2 regions of the Eubacterium sp. AF17-7 genome follow, and region 2 is predicted to be linked to the other one. Evidence: riboswitches for the same ligand, from Rfam matches in the RefSeq annotation. Region 2 holds a riboswitch; the other holds the start of a gene.
What was found. Region 2 has a riboswitch for FMN ahead of DWW96_RS10580 (ECF transporter S component). Riboswitches for the same ligand answer to the same signal wherever they lie in the genome.

Region 1: it holds a riboswitch for FMN, as region 2 does, so the genes downstream of both, ribD (bifunctional diaminohydroxyphosphoribosylaminopyrimidine deaminase/5-amino-6-(5-phosphoribosylamino)uracil reductase RibD) here and DWW96_RS10580 (ECF transporter S component) in region 2, are expected to answer to the same signal.

What each region holds. Positions count from the first base shown of each region.
Region 1 is NZ_QTWU01000020.1:13,581-22,226, forward strand. Features, by position in the region: gene DWW96_RS12830 (SLC13 family permease) at 1-159, shown strand, start outside; gene DWW96_RS12835 (DUF4886 domain-containing protein) at 280-1,977, shown strand; FMN riboswitch at 2,191-2,347, shown strand; gene ribD (bifunctional diaminohydroxyphosphoribosylaminopyrimidine deaminase/5-amino-6-(5-phosphoribosylamino)uracil reductase RibD) at 2,544-3,671, shown strand; gene ribE (riboflavin synthase) at 3,653-4,303, shown strand; gene DWW96_RS12850 (bifunctional 3,4-dihydroxy-2-butanone-4-phosphate synthase/GTP cyclohydrolase II) at 4,322-5,524, shown strand; gene ribE (6,7-dimethyl-8-ribityllumazine synthase) at 5,813-6,274, shown strand; gene DWW96_RS12860 (nucleoside recognition domain-containing protein) at 6,344-6,988, shown strand; gene DWW96_RS12865 (hypothetical protein) at 7,060-8,256, shown strand; gene DWW96_RS12870 (prenyltransferase/squalene oxidase repeat-containing protein) at 8,287-8,646, shown strand, end outside.
Region 2 is NZ_QTWU01000013.1:572-9,217, forward strand. Features, by position in the region: gene ispD (2-C-methyl-D-erythritol 4-phosphate cytidylyltransferase) at 1-622, opposite strand, end outside; gene tsaD (tRNA (adenosine(37)-N6)-threonylcarbamoyltransferase complex transferase subunit TsaD) at 757-1,776, opposite strand; gene DWW96_RS10555 (ribonuclease Z) at 1,789-2,700, opposite strand; gene DWW96_RS10560 (hypothetical protein) at 2,812-3,078, opposite strand; gene rimI (ribosomal protein S18-alanine N-acetyltransferase) at 3,173-3,592, opposite strand; gene tsaB (tRNA (adenosine(37)-N6)-threonylcarbamoyltransferase complex dimerization subunit type 1 TsaB) at 3,644-4,372, opposite strand; gene tsaE (tRNA (adenosine(37)-N6)-threonylcarbamoyltransferase complex ATPase subunit type 1 TsaE) at 4,375-4,794, opposite strand; gene DWW96_RS10580 (ECF transporter S component) at 4,993-5,589, opposite strand; FMN riboswitch at 5,700-5,830, opposite strand; gene DWW96_RS10585 (aspartate kinase) at 5,890-7,218, opposite strand; gene DWW96_RS10590 (homoserine dehydrogenase) at 7,355-8,560, opposite strand.

The DNA of each region.
Region 1 (8,646 bases), on a different contig from region 2:
ATGTTACCAACATCAATCAGAGCAATACCTGTTGGATATGGTTTACAGCCAAAGTATATGCTTAAAGAGGGTTGGAAAATGACAGTAATCATTATAATAGCAATGACAATAGTATGCTCATTATTGTTAAAATATTGGCCGGCATTTAGTACAACGTAAATATTTACAGATTAACTTAAGATGGAAACTAAATTAATGAAGTTTATATTTAATAATGTTTCCAATAACTAGTCGCCGACTAGATAGAGAGGCAATACATGTTAGACGAGGAGCAACGAAATGAAAACCAGATTTAGAAAATATAGTAAAATATTGTTCGGTGTAATTATGATGTTATATTTTGTGGCAGTAAGTAATAACGTATACGCCGATGATGTTCAATTTACACAGAAAACATATAAAATATTGTTTGTAGGAAACAGTCATACATATTACAATGATATGCCAAAAATGTTTAAAGGACTTTGTGATGCAGATAAAATAAATTGTGAAGTTACATCTATTACATCAGCAGGATATAAACTTAGCCAGTTTGCAGATAAGACTAACATGTATGGAAGTCAGGTTTATCAGGCATTAACAAATAATACATGGGATTATGTAGTATTACAGGAAAACAGGGCAGTTTTAGTAGAAAAAGAAGAAGAGGCAGAAGTAGCAGTTAATACTCTATATACTTTAATACATAATGCCGGAGCAAAAATGGTTATATATGCAACACAGCCAAATAATATTGGAAGTACTTTTAAAGTTAATTCAATGTCATTATTTTTGAGCGACTTTCAGATTGAACAGATTTTAACAAGAAATAACTTTAAAATATCTGATGAATATGATGGACTTGTTGCAGCATCAGGAACTAACTTCATGAGAGTAATGCAGGATTATCCTAAAATTACAATGTATAAAACAGATAATCTTCATCCATCAGTAACAGGAAGTTATTTGGCAGCATGTACTATTTACAATACAATATTTGACAGAAGTCCATATGGAAATAAATATTTACCAAATAGTGAATATGATAAAGATAATTTAATATCAAAAGTTTCAATGGAAAATGCCCTTATAATGCAGAAAATTGCAGACAGCAGATTAAAAGTAGATAGTTATTATACAACCGTAAGTAAGGGACAAAATTCTAAATTGACAGCAACATTTACATCAACTCAGACAGATGAATCAGAGACTACAGAAGATACTACTAAAAAAACAGAAGATGTAACAAAAACCTCAGATGAAAAAGAGACAACAGTTACTGATAAGAAAGATACTACACCAACATATACAAATAAAATAATGTGGGATGCTGTTGATGCAAACAGTATTTCAATCAACAGAATTACAGGTGAATTTACTGCATTAAAGGCCGGAAAATATCAGGTAATGTCAACAACAGACAGCGGTTTAATATGCTATTCAACAATTGATGTAAAACAGCCATCAACAGCTTTTAACATTAATGAAAGCAAGATTTTAAAAGTTGTAAAGGGATATGTAGGAAAATATACTACTACGATAGCACCTGATGATACAACAGATACAATTACATGGAAGAGTAATTATCCGGATATAGTTTCTGTTGATGCACAGGGAAATATACAGGCCAAAAAAGTAGGCATAGCAAAAATAACTGCTGTAACTACAAGCGGAATTAAGTCAGAACGTTATGTGCGTGTAAAGTTAAAGACACCAGGTAATGTTAAGCTGACAAAAAAGGTAAAAAAAGTTAAGAAAAAGAAAGTATATCGTGTAAATGTAAAATGGAGTAAAAATAAAAATGCCACTAAATATTATGTATTCCGTAAAATGGAAGGCAAAAAGGTATTTAAAAGAGTCGCAACAACTACTCAGGCAAAATACATAGATAAAAATATTAAGAAAAATAAAACTTATTCTTACAAAATACAGGCAATATATTCAAATAGCAAACTTAATAGTGATAAAACAGCAGAGCATAGTATAAAAGTAAAATAATAAAGTTTTAAGAATATTTGCAAATTATAAAAATTAATTATAAAGACCTCTAAAATGTGCAGATTATATACAAAAATCTGTTATTTTAGAGGCTTTTTATGCCCAAAAAATTTAGCAAATATAAATTAAAAAAATATTTAATAAAAATAGTTTGTTGGAAATTTTGTTGACAAATAAAAAACAGGTGACTATACTTTAAGCAGAAATTAAATAGAAATTCTTCGGGGCAGGGTGATATGCATAACGCATAAATTCCCAACCGACGGTAAGTGTACAGAGCGTAAAGATGCACGAGTCCGTGACCTGCGAAAGCAGCTGATTTGGTGAGAATCCAAAACCGACAGTATAGTCTGGATGGGAGAAGAATAGATGATGTAATTAATCTTCATCAGTAATAAGGATTTAATCTGATTATAGATGGTTATCCGGTTAGATGTTTGTATGATTTACACAACAATTAATTATATAAATACAACTGATGATAATTTGCTAAAAACCATACGCGAATAGGAATTAGCGATGAATAGATTAATAGACATTTTGTATTTGTGCGAAAGCCCCTTTGAATGAAAGGAGGCTTTTTTTTGAACCCAAAATACATGAAAAGAGCAATTGAATTAGCAAAAAAAGGTATAGGTTATACAAATCCAAATCCTATTGTAGGATGTGTTGTGGTTAAGAATGACAAAATTATTGCGGAGGGTTATCACAAAAAAATAGGTGGATTTCACGCAGAACGAAATGCACTTACAAATTGCAAAGAAGATACAACAGGAGCAGAACTTTATGTAACGCTTGAACCGTGTTGTCATTATGGAAAAACACCACCATGTACGGAAATTATTATAGAAAAAAAGATAAAAAAAGTTTATGTGGGGAGTATGGATCCTAATAAACTTGTAGAAGGAAAGGGCGTGAAGATTTTAAAAGAACACGGAATTGAAGTTAAGTGTGGAATTTTAAAAGATGAATGTGACAAGTTAAACGAAGTATTTTTTCATTATATTACAAATAAAACACCTTATGTTGTAATGAAATATGCGATGACGATGGATGGAAAAATAGCGTGTGAAAATGGTGATTCAAAATGGGTTACAGGTGAAAAGGCAAGAGAAACCGTTCAAAATATGCGAAAAAAGTATATGGGAATAATGGTTGGAATTAATACTGTATTAGAAGATAATCCAATGTTAAATTGCAGAATAGAAGAAAATGTTAATCCAATAAGAATTATATGTGATTCAAATTTAAAAATACCATTTGAAAGTAATATTGTTAATACTGCTAATAAGATACAAACAATAGTTGTTTGCACAAATGAGGCTGATACAGATAAACAAAAATATTTAGAAGAATGTGGGGTTGAAGTCGTAAGGCAGAAAAGGAAAGGAAGAGTTGTTTTATCCGATCTTATGAAAATATTAGGGGAGAAAGGAATTGACAGCATATTGCTTGAAGGTGGTGGAACACTTAACGCGCAGGCATTAAAAGAAAATATTGTAAATAAAATCTGTTGTTTTATAGCACCTAAAATTGTAGGTGGAGCTGATGCTAAATCACCAATTGAAGGAAAAGGCGTAGAAAAAATGATGGAAGCTTACAACATAGAAAATATGGAAATTCAAAAATTAGGAAACGATATTATGTTAACCGGATATTTGAAAAGAGGTAGTCAATGTTTACAGGAATTATAGAGGAAACCGGTCAGATAGAATACGTTAACAGCAATAGTGAGAAATATCAGATTGGAATTAAATGTGAAAAGGTTTTAGAAAAAACAGTAGTTGGAGACAGCATAGCAGTTAACGGCATTTGCCTTACAGTCACAAAAATGTGGAAAAATGGATTTGAAGCGGATGTGATGTCAGAAACGTTAAAAAGAACCGGTTTAAATGGAAGCAAAAAAGGTACATGTGTAAATCTTGAAAGAGCTATGGCAGCAGATGGACGATTTGGAGGACACATCGTTAGTGGTCATATAGATGGAACCGGGATAATAGGAAGTATACGTGAAGATAAAAATGCAGTATGGTATGAAATTTTGACAGATAATGAAATTATAAAATATGTGGTTGAAAAAGGATCAATATCAATTGATGGAATAAGTCTTACAGTCGCTTATGTTGATAAAAAAGGATTTAAAGTATCCACAATACCACACACAAGGATAAGCACAAATTTAAAATACAGAAATGTTGGAGATACAGTAAATCTTGAGTGTGACATTATAGGAAAATATGTAGAAAAGTTATTGAATTTTTCTAACAATAATGAGCAAAAGAAGTCAAAAATTACAGAAAGCTATTTGATAGAAAATGGATTTTAAAGAAAGAAGGAATATAAAATGAGTAAAACAATAGGAACAATAGAAGAAGCAATTAAGGATATAAAAGAAGGAAAAGTTATTTTAGTAATAGATGATCCTGATAGAGAAAATGAGGGGGATTTGGTATGTGCAGCAGAATTTGCAACAACTGAAAATGTAAATTTTATGGCAAGTTATGCAAAAGGACTTATTTGCATGCCTATGGAAGAAGAACTTTGTGAAAAACTTGATTTGGAACAAATGGTAAAAGTAAATACTGATAATCATTGTACAGCGTTTACCGTTTCGATTGACCATGTATCAACCACGACAGGAATATCAGCGGTTGAAAGAGGTATTACGGCAAGAGCAATTGTAGATGATAATGCAAAACCTGAAGATTTTAGAAGACCGGGCCATATGTTTCCACTTAAAGCAAAAAAAGCAGGAGTATTAGAAAGAACAGGTCATACAGAAGCTACAGTTGACATTGTAAAATTAGCAGGACTTAAACCTTGTGGATTATGCTGTGAAATAATGAGAGAAGATGGAACAATGATGAGAACAACAGAACTTCTTGAATTTGCACAGGAACATAATCTTACGGTAATTACAATTGCTGATTTGGTTAAATACAGAATGGAAAGAGACAGTTCAGTAAAAAGAGAAGCAGTTGCAAAGATGCCAACGAAATATGGAAATTTTAATATCGTGGGTTATCAAAATAAAACAACAGGGGAACATCATGTTGCATTAACTATGGGAGATGTAGGAAATGGAGAGCCTGTTCTTTGCAGAGTACATTCGGAATGTCTTACAGGAGATGTATTTGGTTCTAAAAGATGCGATTGTGGACAACAGCTTGAGAAAGCAATGGAGATGGTTGCAAAAGAGGGAAGAGGAATAATACTTTACTTAAGACAGGAAGGAAGAGGAATAGGATTAATAAATAAACTTAAGGCATATGAGCTTCAGGAACAGGGACTAGATACAGTAGATGCAAATCTAAAACTAGGATTTCCGGCAGATATGAGAAGCTATGGAATGGGAGCACAGATTTTGGCAGACCTTGGAGCAAAAAAACTAAGAATTATGACAAATAATCCGGCAAAAATTACAGGCTTGTCAGGATATGGAATAGAAATAGTTGAAAGAGTTCCGATACAGATAGAAGCACAAAAATATGATGAATATTATTTGAGAACAAAGCAGTTAAGAATGGCACATATGACAACTTACTAAGATTATTTGCTGAACCCGATTTCTTAAATTTAACGAAATAACGCTCGCGCTGCTTGTCGCTCGTAGCGGTTCTAAAGTTTTAGCACACAGCCTGACTTTGTAACTTACAGTTTCAAGTCAGGCTATGCACCAAAGCTTTGAACCGACGGCCACAAATGCTATTTCTTTTAAATTTAAGAAATCTGGTATAAGCAATTTAGTGTTAAGTGTAATAATGTCAGAACTTATAATTTAAACCATACTTAAAAAAACTGACATCAAAATATATTATACAAGAGGAGATTTAAAATGAGAACTTTAGAAGGAAAATTAGTAGCAGAAGGATTAAAAATTGGTATTGTAGCAGCAAGATTTAATGAGTTTATTGTAAATAAACTTGTAAGCGGTGCAGAAGATGCATGCGTGCGACATGGAGTTAATGATGACGATATTACATTAGCGTGGGTTCCGGGTGCATTTGAAATTCCTATAGTAGCAAAGAAAATGGCTCAGTCAGGAAAATATGATGCCATTTTATGCTTAGGAGCAGTAATTAAAGGCTCGACAGATCATTATGATTATGTATGTGCAGAGGTAAGCAAAGGAATTGCAATGGTAGGAATGGAAACAGGAGTGCCTACAATGTTTGGAGTATTAACAACAGACAACATTGAACAGGCAATAGAAAGAGCAGGAACAAAAGCAGGAAATAAAGGATTTGATGTTGCATGCTCAGCAATTGAAATGGCAAATTTAAATCGCATGCTATAAATTATGTAATTATTATGTCTGACTTGCGTAAAATATAATAATTCATTTAATAATAAAAGGAAAAATTAAGTGCTAAATTATATTTGGGCAGGAATGATTATATTGTCAGTGCTTTATGGAATGGCAACAGGCAGGATGGAACAGGTAGGAAATGGAGCAATAGAATCCACAAAAGAGGCTGTGAGTATGTGCATTACAATGCTTGGAATTATGAGCATGTGGATGGGATTTATGAACGTGGCTTCTAAAAGTGGAATGATAAAAAAACTGGAAAAAATACTTGAACCGATTATTATGTGGCTGTTTCCGGGTCTGCCTCATAACCATAATGCAAGAGAACCGATAGTAACTAATATAATTGCAAATATATTAGGCTTGGGATGGGCGGCAACACCGGCAGGACTAAAAGCAATGGAGGCATTAGCAGAAAATCCATTAGAACAGAGTGGATACGTATTAAGTGAAAATAAATCAGAGATAAAGAGGCAAAGAAAAAGAAAGTGTACATTTCCAAAGCATATTGCAACTGATGAAATGTGCACTTTTTTAGTATTAAATATTTCTTCACTTCAAATTATTCCTGTAAACATTATTGCGTATAGAAGCCAATATGGTGCAGTAAATCCGTCAGCAGTTGTGCTTCCGGCAATTATTGCAACAAGTTTCAGCACAGGAGCAGGGATATTGTGGTGTAAAATAATGAGTAGAGAGTAATGTCAATCGTTTGACATAACTAATTGATTATTATAAAATTAGTTGATTAATTATACATGGAGGAAATGACAATGAGAAATACAGTAAAAAAAGCAATGGCGATAGCAATTGCAGTCTCAATGACAACAAGTATTGCAACAGTAGGTTATAACAAGATTCAGGCACAGGAAACAAATAAAACAGTAACTTTTTCAGTAGAAAAGTTTACAATTGGACAGGGTTATGTAGTTGAGCCTGTAAGCGTTGAAGTTAGTGACGATATGACAATATCTGATGTATTTGAGAAAGTAATGAATGAAAAAGAGATTAAATATACAGGTTCAAAAAACTATGGATATTTATATTTGCAAAGCATAGAGAATGCTGATACAGGAATTATTGACATACCGGAAGAAATAGCAAAAATGCCTTCTTATGAAAGTTCATATGAGTATGAAGGAGAAACTTATACAACATCATATTCAGCTCCGTCAAATGAAAAAAATGATGGTAATACACAGCCAAACAATGGTTTAGGAGAATATTCATATAATAGTATGGCTGGATGGATGATTTCTGTAAACGGAGATAATGATAATGGAAATCTTACACCGGCAGATATTGTAAAAGATGGTGATGTAATCAGATATCAGTTTTCAGTATATGGATGGGGAGCAGATGTTGGATTAAGCAATTATGCAGGAATGGAACCATTAAAGGTTGCCGATAAAACAACTCTGACAAAAGAATTAGCAAAAATTAATGGAAATAAAGCATTATGGATGAATAATGAAAATGTTAAAATTGCGTATAAAAATGCAATTAAAGTTGCAACAAAATTGATGGCAACTCAGGATGAAGTTGATGAGGTGATTGCAGAATTAAAGAAAGCTGAAAACGAAACAACTACAGCACAGGATGCAACAACAGTACAACCTACGACAACAATTCAGCCTACAACAGCAGAAACAACAGTGCAGGCTACAACAACAGAAATACAGACATTAGGAAAAGCAACTGTAAACTCAGTAAAGAAAGTAAAAGCAGGAAAAGCAAAAATTTCAATTAAGAAAATTGCAGGTGCAGAAGGATATCAGTACAAATACTCTTCAACAAAGAATTTCAAAAAAGGAACAGTAATTGTAAAGACTACTAAAAAGAATGTTTTAATAACAAAGAAATTTAAGAAAAATCAGAAATGCTACGTTAAAGTAAGAGCTTACAAAACAGTAAATAAAGTAAGGGTTTATGGAAAATGGAGCAAAGTTAAATCAGTAAAAATTAAGTAATAAATATTTATATTAAACAAGAGGAAACACATGAAAAAATTATTAGCAACAATTGCAATATTCTTTATGTGTGTCTCAACTTCAGTTATGGGAAGTCAGACACCGTCAAAGGATGATATAGAAAACACAATAAATAAAATTTCATATTATCAGATGAATACGGTAAAGAATCCGACGTATGGAAGCGTAGGCGGAGAATGGACGGTGTTTGGACTTGCCAGATGTGGAAATATTAATGATGAATATATAGAAAAATATGTAAGCAATGTATCAAAAGCAGTTACAGAGAACAAAGGAATTTTATCAACAAGAAAATATACTGAATATGCAAGAACAATTATTGCATTAACTGCAATTCAAAAAAATCCTCAGAATTTTTCAGGATATAAT
Region 2 (8,646 bases):
TATTATCATATGCACCTTCTACAAAATGAACTTTAGCATTCCCATATTTTTCTACTACCATTGCATCGTCTGTAATTAATGCATTGTCACTTCTTTCTATATTCTCATAAGCCTCTCTTATTAATTTATCTTCGAACGCCTGTGGTGTTTGTGTTATCCAAATTTGATTCCTAGGTGGAGTATCTATTACAATTCCTTTTTCATCAACTATTTTGATAGTATCTTTTACCGGTACTCCCGCTACGCATGCTTTGTATTTTATCGCTCCATTAATACAATTATCAATTATTTGCTGATTTATTAAAGGTCTTGCGCCATCATGAATCAGAACATAATCGCATTTTGTTTCTTTTAATCCATTATATACAGAATTGTACCTTTCTTTTCCCCCTTCAATTATACTTGATACTTTTGTTAAATTGTATTTTTTTATTATATTTTTGCAATAATCTACATCCTCTTTAGATGTTACCAATATTATTTCATCTACCATGCTCTTCTGAAAAGCATTTAAAGCAAACCATATCACTGGTTTGCCTTTTATTGTCATAAACTGTTTTTTTGTTTTGCTTTTCATTCTACTTCCACTACCTGCAGCAAGAACAATAGCGTTTACTTTCATATTTTTCTCCTAATATCAATGGTTTTAATTTTTCTACTATAATTAACTGTGCACACTAAATACAAATATGATTATAACTATTACTGTTATATATAGTCTTGTTACACAATTAATTTTATTTTTTTAAAATCAAACTATCTTTCACCTAATTTCAAGTTAGGTATTGCATTTAAATCCCATCCATCTCTTTTTCCATTTATGTATTCGTAGTATGCAGCTGATCCAATCATAACCGCATTATCAGTGCACAAAATTGGTGACGGATGATAAAATTCTATATTTTCTTCTTTACATTTTTGCTCAAAAGCTGCTCTAATAGCTGTATTTGATGCCACTCCACCTGCGATAGCCAATTTATTCATGCCACTTTCTTTAACAGCCATCATTGCATGTGTCAACAATGTATCTACTACTGCATTTTGAAACGATGCTGCTATGTCTGCCGGTACTATTTTCTCTTTCTTCATTTCCGCCATATTAATCTGATTTAATACTGATGATTTTAAGCCACTAAAGCTAAAATCATAGGCGTTATCTGTTATTTTTGCCCTAGGGAACTCATAGGCATGAGGATTTCCCTCTTTTGATATTTTATCAATTTTAGGTCCACCCGGATATCCTAAACCGATTGCTCTTGCCACTTTATCAAAAGCTTCTCCTGCTGCATCGTCTCTGGTTTTCCCTAAAATTGTATATTTACCATAATCTTCTACTTTTACAAGGTGTGTATGTCCTCCTGAAACAACCAGACAAATAAATGGTGGTTCTAACTCTTTATTTTCTACGTAATTTGCACAAATATGTCCTTCTATATGATGTACTCCAACAAGAGGGATATTTTTTGCAAAACTAATAGCTTTTGCTTCAGCCACTCCAACTAACAGTGCTCCAACTAATCCGGGGCCATATGTTACACCTATAGCATCAATATCATCTAATGTGCTTCCTGCCTTTTCTAAGGCCTCCTCAATAACATAATTAATATTCTCAATATGTTTTCTGGAGGCAATTTCAGGCACAACTCCACCATATAGTGTATGAAGATCTATTTGAGATGAAATTACATTTGACAATGCTTCTCTTCCATTCACAACAACTGCTGCCGCTGTTTCATCACAAGAACTTTCTATAGCTAATATCTTTACTTCTTTCACTTTTATACCTCGTTATTCTTCTTCAAATTTCAAATCGACTGACATTCCATCCTTGCCTGCTTTAGCATTCGGGAATATTTTTGTGACTGTATCCATGTAAAGCTGTGGTTTTACAAGTGACGGACTATAGTGAGTAAGCCACATTTCATTCGGATTTGCTTCTTTTGCAATAGTAGCTGCTTCCTTAAAAGTCATATGCTTATATTCTCTAGCTTTTGCTTCTTTATCAGGTTCTCCATACATGCCTTCGCAAATAAACAAATCGGCTCCTGTTGCTGCTTCAACAATCGCTTGAACAGGTCTTGTATCAGTTGTATAAGTAACCTTAAGACCCTTTCTTCTTTCACCCATAACCATATCCGGAGTATATTTTTTATCTTCATAAATTATTGTTTTTCCTTTTTGGAGCAATCCCCAACATTTAACGGGTAAATTAAGTTCTTTTGCTTTTTCTGGATTAAATCTTCCTTTTCTGTCTATTTCAATTGAATATCCAAAACATGTTACATTATGCTTTACCTTAAACGCGTTGATTTTGTATTCTCCAATATCAATTATTTGTCTGTCGCCGCTTAATTCAATAAAATTAATTTCAAATGGCAATTCTTGAGCTATCATTCTCAAAGCCTTAACAACTTTTTCAAGACCTCTTGGTCCTATCATAGTTAACGGTTCTGTTCTTTCTGCATTTCCCATAGTCAGCAACAATCCCGGCAATCCACTTATATGATCTGCGTGAAAATGTGTTATGCAAATAACATCTATAGGTTTAAACGACCAGCCTTTTTGCTTAATAGCTACCTGTGTGCCTTCTCCACAGTCTATCAATATATTACTTCCATTATATCTGCACATTAAAGCTGTAAGCCATCTTCTTGGAAGCGGCATCATTCCTCCTGTGCCTAACAAACATACATCCAGCATAAATTTCTCCACTTTCTATAAAAGAATTTTTTTAATAATTCTTTTAATACTCTTGTTAACTCTATGTTGTATAATAGCACAAAGACTTTTTTATGAAAAGGATGTAATTTTTTATACCTGTTCTAACGTATAGTAATCATCCTCTACTGAAATATATTCTGTAACGTCAACCGGATATTTAAATAACGTAGTTATCGAATCATAACATTCTTCACATAAATCCATTGTATGCATCTGTAAATCCTTATTAGAAAAATAACCCCATTTCCCCTGTAATCTAATTATTCCTTCCGTAACTATTCCATTTGTCATCTGCATTTTCTTTCCACATTTATGACAAAAAATTTCATATTTACCTTTGCTATTCATCTTTTTCATATTTTTAATCCTTTCTTTTGATGCAATCATCATATTATTTTTTTCGACAAAAAAATAGTGGAAACCTTTGGCATTCCACTATCTAGAAGTATATTTATATCTTTAATAGCATTATAATTGCATCTTCTACCGGATGTTTATAGTATTTTTTTCGTTTTGTAATACTTTGAAATCCAATTTTTTTATATAAAAATATTGCGGCTTCATTACTTTCTCTAACTTCAAGCATTATTTCCTTAATTTGTTCACTTTTAGCATCTTTAATAGCCTCTTTTAGCAACTGCTTAGCCACACCTTTTTTTCTCTTATCTTTTTTTACAGCTACATTCGTAATATCAGCGGAATTCATAACCTTATAAACGCCACAATATCCTATAACCCCTTCTTCCTCTATAGCGACATAAAATGCAGTATTATCTAATTCTAGCGAATCTTTAAATGCTTTTTGTGACCACGGAACAGAAAATATGCTCTCTTCAATCTCCGCTACCTGGGCTATATGCTTTTCGCTCATCTTTTCTATTTTTACCATATTACCCTTATCCTTTATCTCTATAAAACCAAATTATGAAAACTGTTTTATTTTTTCTTCCTTCTTTTGCTTTTCAAGCATTTCCCTTTCAGCCTGTGAAAGTCTCAAATAATCAGGTCTATGTTCACTAGCCTCCTCAATTTTTCCATTTTTATAATATATTTGTGCCAAAGCTGCAAGTGACGATGCTCTTTGTCTGCTCATATGGCATGGGGCATATAAATGCTCAGTTTTCATTTTTTCATCTATAATTTCTCTATATGCAGGCACTCCATCTCCCAAGAACATTACTGTTTTTCCTATCTTATCTAGCTCATCAATCAAATCCTCTACAGAAATTGCGCACTGTTCTTTTAATATTTTCATATGTGTCTGTTCAAAGTAATATATTCCAGTGTATACCTGTTGACGTCTTGCATCCATAATCGGACAAATAATATAATTGCTGGAATAAAAATTATATGCCATAGCATCAATTGTCGGTACATTTATTATCGGCTTATTAAGTGCTAATCCAAATCCTTTTGCTGTAGCGCTTCCTATACGTAGTCCGGTAAACGAACCCGGTCCTCCTGTTATTGCTATAGCGTCTATAGTTTCCATGTCCAATTCTATCATTTTGCTAATTTCATCTATCATTGGCAACAATGTCTGTGAATGTGTCTTTTTAAAATTTATTGTATATTCTGCCGTTAATATATCATCTGTTACTACTGCAACTGATGCCACTAAGGAAGAACTGTCTATTGCTAATATTCTCATCTTTATTCCACCGTTATCTTTCTATAATCTAATCCTTTTTCTAAATTCTTTTCTATCAAAACTGTTGATGCATTGTCAGGAATCAGTTCACTTATGAGTTTCGACCATTCTATCAGACATACTCCTTCTCCAAAGAAATAATCCTCATATCCTAATTCATACATTTCCTCAGGGTCACCAATTCTATATACATCAAAATGATACAACGGAATCCTGCCTTCTTCATATATTTGTACAATTGTAAAAGTTGGACTATTTACGCATTCTTTTATGCCAAGTCCGCTTGCAAATCCCTGTGTAAAAACAGTCTTTCCAACACCTAAATCACCATTTAGGCAAATTATTTGTCCTGCTTTCGCAGATTGTCCTAACTTTCTCCCAATCTCAAAAGTTTCATCAGGCGAATTTGTTTCATATATCATAAATTTTATTCCTCTTTTCTTTTATGGCAAAACATATTGTAATGCCAGAGTCAAAAGGTCTAAGCCCATATGAGCTTTTCCTACACAACAAAAACATTTGCATAACAAACAGCAAATATTTGTCAAAACAAAAAGATATTGTTTATAATCACCACATAATTATAAACAATATCTTTTTACATTTCAATTTATTTATTTCTAGAGTTTTTTTATAAATGTGCTTATTTTCTTATATAATATTCCTGTTACAATTCCAACTATTATTCCTTTAAATACATTAAATGGTGCTACTGCAACCCAAACAAAGCTCCATTTATCTTTAATTATCGGATTTACTTTTGCTCCTTCTTCTATAATTGCTTCTAACGGCATAAACTTTTCATAAAACGGTAGCATTACATAATAATTAAGAATTGCGCCTGCAACTGCCATTAACACAATACCAACTACTATCCCTATGAATGCTCCCTTTTTAGATTTCTTAAATTTATATATTATTCCCGCCGGAACAACAAGGCAACATCCTATGCAAAAATTTGCCAATTCTCCAACATAACCTGTTGTTGTCCCTTTAAGTAATATTTTAAGCACAATCTTTATAGCTTCCATAATTATTCCTGATACAGGTCCCATAATAAATGTTCCTATCAAAATAGGTATCTCACTAAAATCAAGCTTATAAAAAGACGGCGCTATAAACACTACCGGAATTTCTATAAGGACCATGAGTATTGCAGCAATAGCCGCGAAAATAGCCATCAACGCTAAATTTTTTGTTGTAAATAATTTTTTCATTTAATTTTACTTCCTTTCTGAAAATTAATATATTATTTATACAGAGCAAAGAAAAAAAGCACCTGGTTCAGGTGCTTTTCATGAGATTATTAATATCATAATTATTAATCTTATTACTTCTCTCATCCAGACTTTACTGTCGGCTATGGAATCACACCATATCATGCCTTTCGGCTCGCTGGCTTATATGCATTGCATAAATACAGCCGGTAGGGAATTTCACCCTGCCCTGAAGAATTATATTTAATATACGGTTAAAAATATTATTAACACGGTTTTATTCCGCATCATATACTCTATTTACTGGTTAATGCCAATGAATCTCTTGTAGATTGCCTTTATTGCTACTTCAAAATCTTCTTCTTCAACACCAACGATAATGTTAAGTTCTGAAGAACCCTGGTCAATCATCTTAATATTTACTCTTGCATCAGCTAATGCTGAGAATAAAATTGCTGCAGTTCCTCTTGCACTCTTCATTCCTCTACCAACTACTGCTATAAGTGCAAGATTGCTTTCGATATAAATCTGATCAGGATGTACTCTGCTCTTAATCTCGTCAATAATAGCTGTTTCCTTGCCTGCTAATGCTTCAGTTGCAATTACAACGCTCATTGTATCTACACCTGATGGCATATGTTCAAAACTTACATTACTCTTTTCTAATGCACGTAATACATTTTTACCAAATCCGATTTCGCTATTCATCTTATCTTTTTCTATATTAATTACAGACATGCCTTTCTTACCTGCAATACCCGTAATAATATGATCGCAATGTTCAGCTGACTCAGAAACAATCATTGTTCCTCTATCTTCCGGCTGATTTGTATTTTTGATGTTTACAGGAATACCTGCTGCTCTAACAGGGAATATAGCATCTTCATGCAATACTGTTGCTCCCATATATGCTAATTCACGTAATTCTCTATATGTGATAGTCTTGATAGGTTCCGGATTATTAACTATTCTAGGATCACAAATAAGACATCCGCTAACATCTGTCCAGTTTTCGTATAATTTAGCTTTAGTTGCTCTAGCAACTATTGATCCTGTTACATCAGAACCACCTCTTGAAAATGTCTTTATTGTTCCATTTGGCATAGATCCATAAAATCCAGGTATTACTGCCTTGTTTGTCTTAGCAAGCTTTGGTGCCAATTTTGCTTCTGTCTTAGTCCAGTCAAAATTACCCTGATCATCAAAGAAGATATATTTTCCTGCATCGATAAAATCAAATCCTAAATATTTTGCTAATACTTTACTGTTGAGATATTCTCCACGGCTTGCAGCGTAATCACGGCCTGCCATATGAGCAAATGCGCCTTTAATTATCTCAAAATCTTCATCAAGGCTAAAATCTTTTAATCCTAAGTCTGCAATAATATTGTTATATCTGTCTTTAATCATCTGAAAATATTCGTCAAAATTTTCGCTTTCAGATGCTAATTCATAGCACTTATATAACATATCTGTAACTTTAACATCTTCAATAAATCTTTTTCCAGGTGCAGATGCAACTACAAATCTTCTTTCCGGATCAGACAATATTATGTCTGCAACCTTTTTAAACTGTTTTGCATCAGCAAGTGAACTTCCACCAAATTTAACAACCTTTGTTTCTTCCATTTTCTTTCAATCCTCTCACACCGAATTACGGCCTTTATATTATATATGTTTTTTTATTATAAATTGCTATCAATTATTATTTACATAAACATTAATCTGTTAATGCAAATTTAACTTAATTTAATATCCCTTAATATTATTCTTCAATTCTTATTCTTGTAATAATATTCTCTAATTTTTCTGATGCAGCCTTAAATTCATCTTCTGACATCGGTCTTGTAACAAAACCAATTTCATTTTCAATTCCTGCATCTATGTATGTTACATTTTCAAACGCTTCTTCAATCTTATCTTTTTCATCACCTTCAACACGAACAAAGAAAGACTTTCTTGATTTGCCAAATTCTAATAATTCTAACTTTTCTTTATCCCATATAACTGTCACAGGAATATTCAAATGTCTTACAGCATCTACAACGTCTGATACAACTGCACTTGCTGTTGGAAGTTTTCCTGCGCCACTACCGATAAATACTAAATCACCAACCATGTTTCCTCTTACTAAGATTCCATTTACAACGCCTTCAACGTTAAACAATGGATGACTTGGTGATAATAATCTTGGTGTTACAGATGCAACTATTCCGTTTGCCTCTTTTTTACATTTTCCTAATAACTTTATAGATTTTCCCATAGCTGCCGCATATTTAAAATCTATATCTGTAATATTTGTTATTCCTTCTGTATATACATCTTCAAAATCAACTGATTTGCCATAAGCAAGTGATGCTAATATTGCTATCTTTCTAACTGCGTCAAATCCTTCTATATCTGCTGACGGATTACGTTCTGCATATCCTAATTCCTGTGCCTGTGCTAATACTGTCTGGAAATCTGCACCTTCTTTATCCATTTTTGTAAGGATATAATTTGTAGTTCCATTTAAGATACCTGCAATCTCACAAATTTCATCTGCTGTAATATGCTGATTTAATGGTCTTATAATAGGTATTCCACCTCCAACACTTGCTTCAAACAAGAAGTTTCTGTTGTGGTCTTTTGCAATCTGAATTAACTCTGCGCCATATTTAGCTACTAATTCTTTATTTGATGTACAAACACTCTTGCCTGCTAAAAGTGATTTTTTCACAAAATCGTAAGCTGGTTTTAATCCGCCCATAACTTCAATAACAATTTCAACTTCATCATCTTCCAAAATAGTATTAAAATCATGAACCAATACTGATTCACATGGGTCACCAGGGAAATCTCTAAGGTCTAAAACATATTTTACGTTTATCTCCTGTCCTGCTTTTTCCCCAATCAATTTTTTGTTTGTATCTAAAATTTCAAACACTCCGGAGCCTACTGTTCCGTATCCTAAAATTGCTACATTAATCATTATCTCTTCCTCGCTTGTTTCATTATCATTGCTTATTTGCATAACAAATTTATGTATACACTTTCAAAATTTTAACATAGTTAATT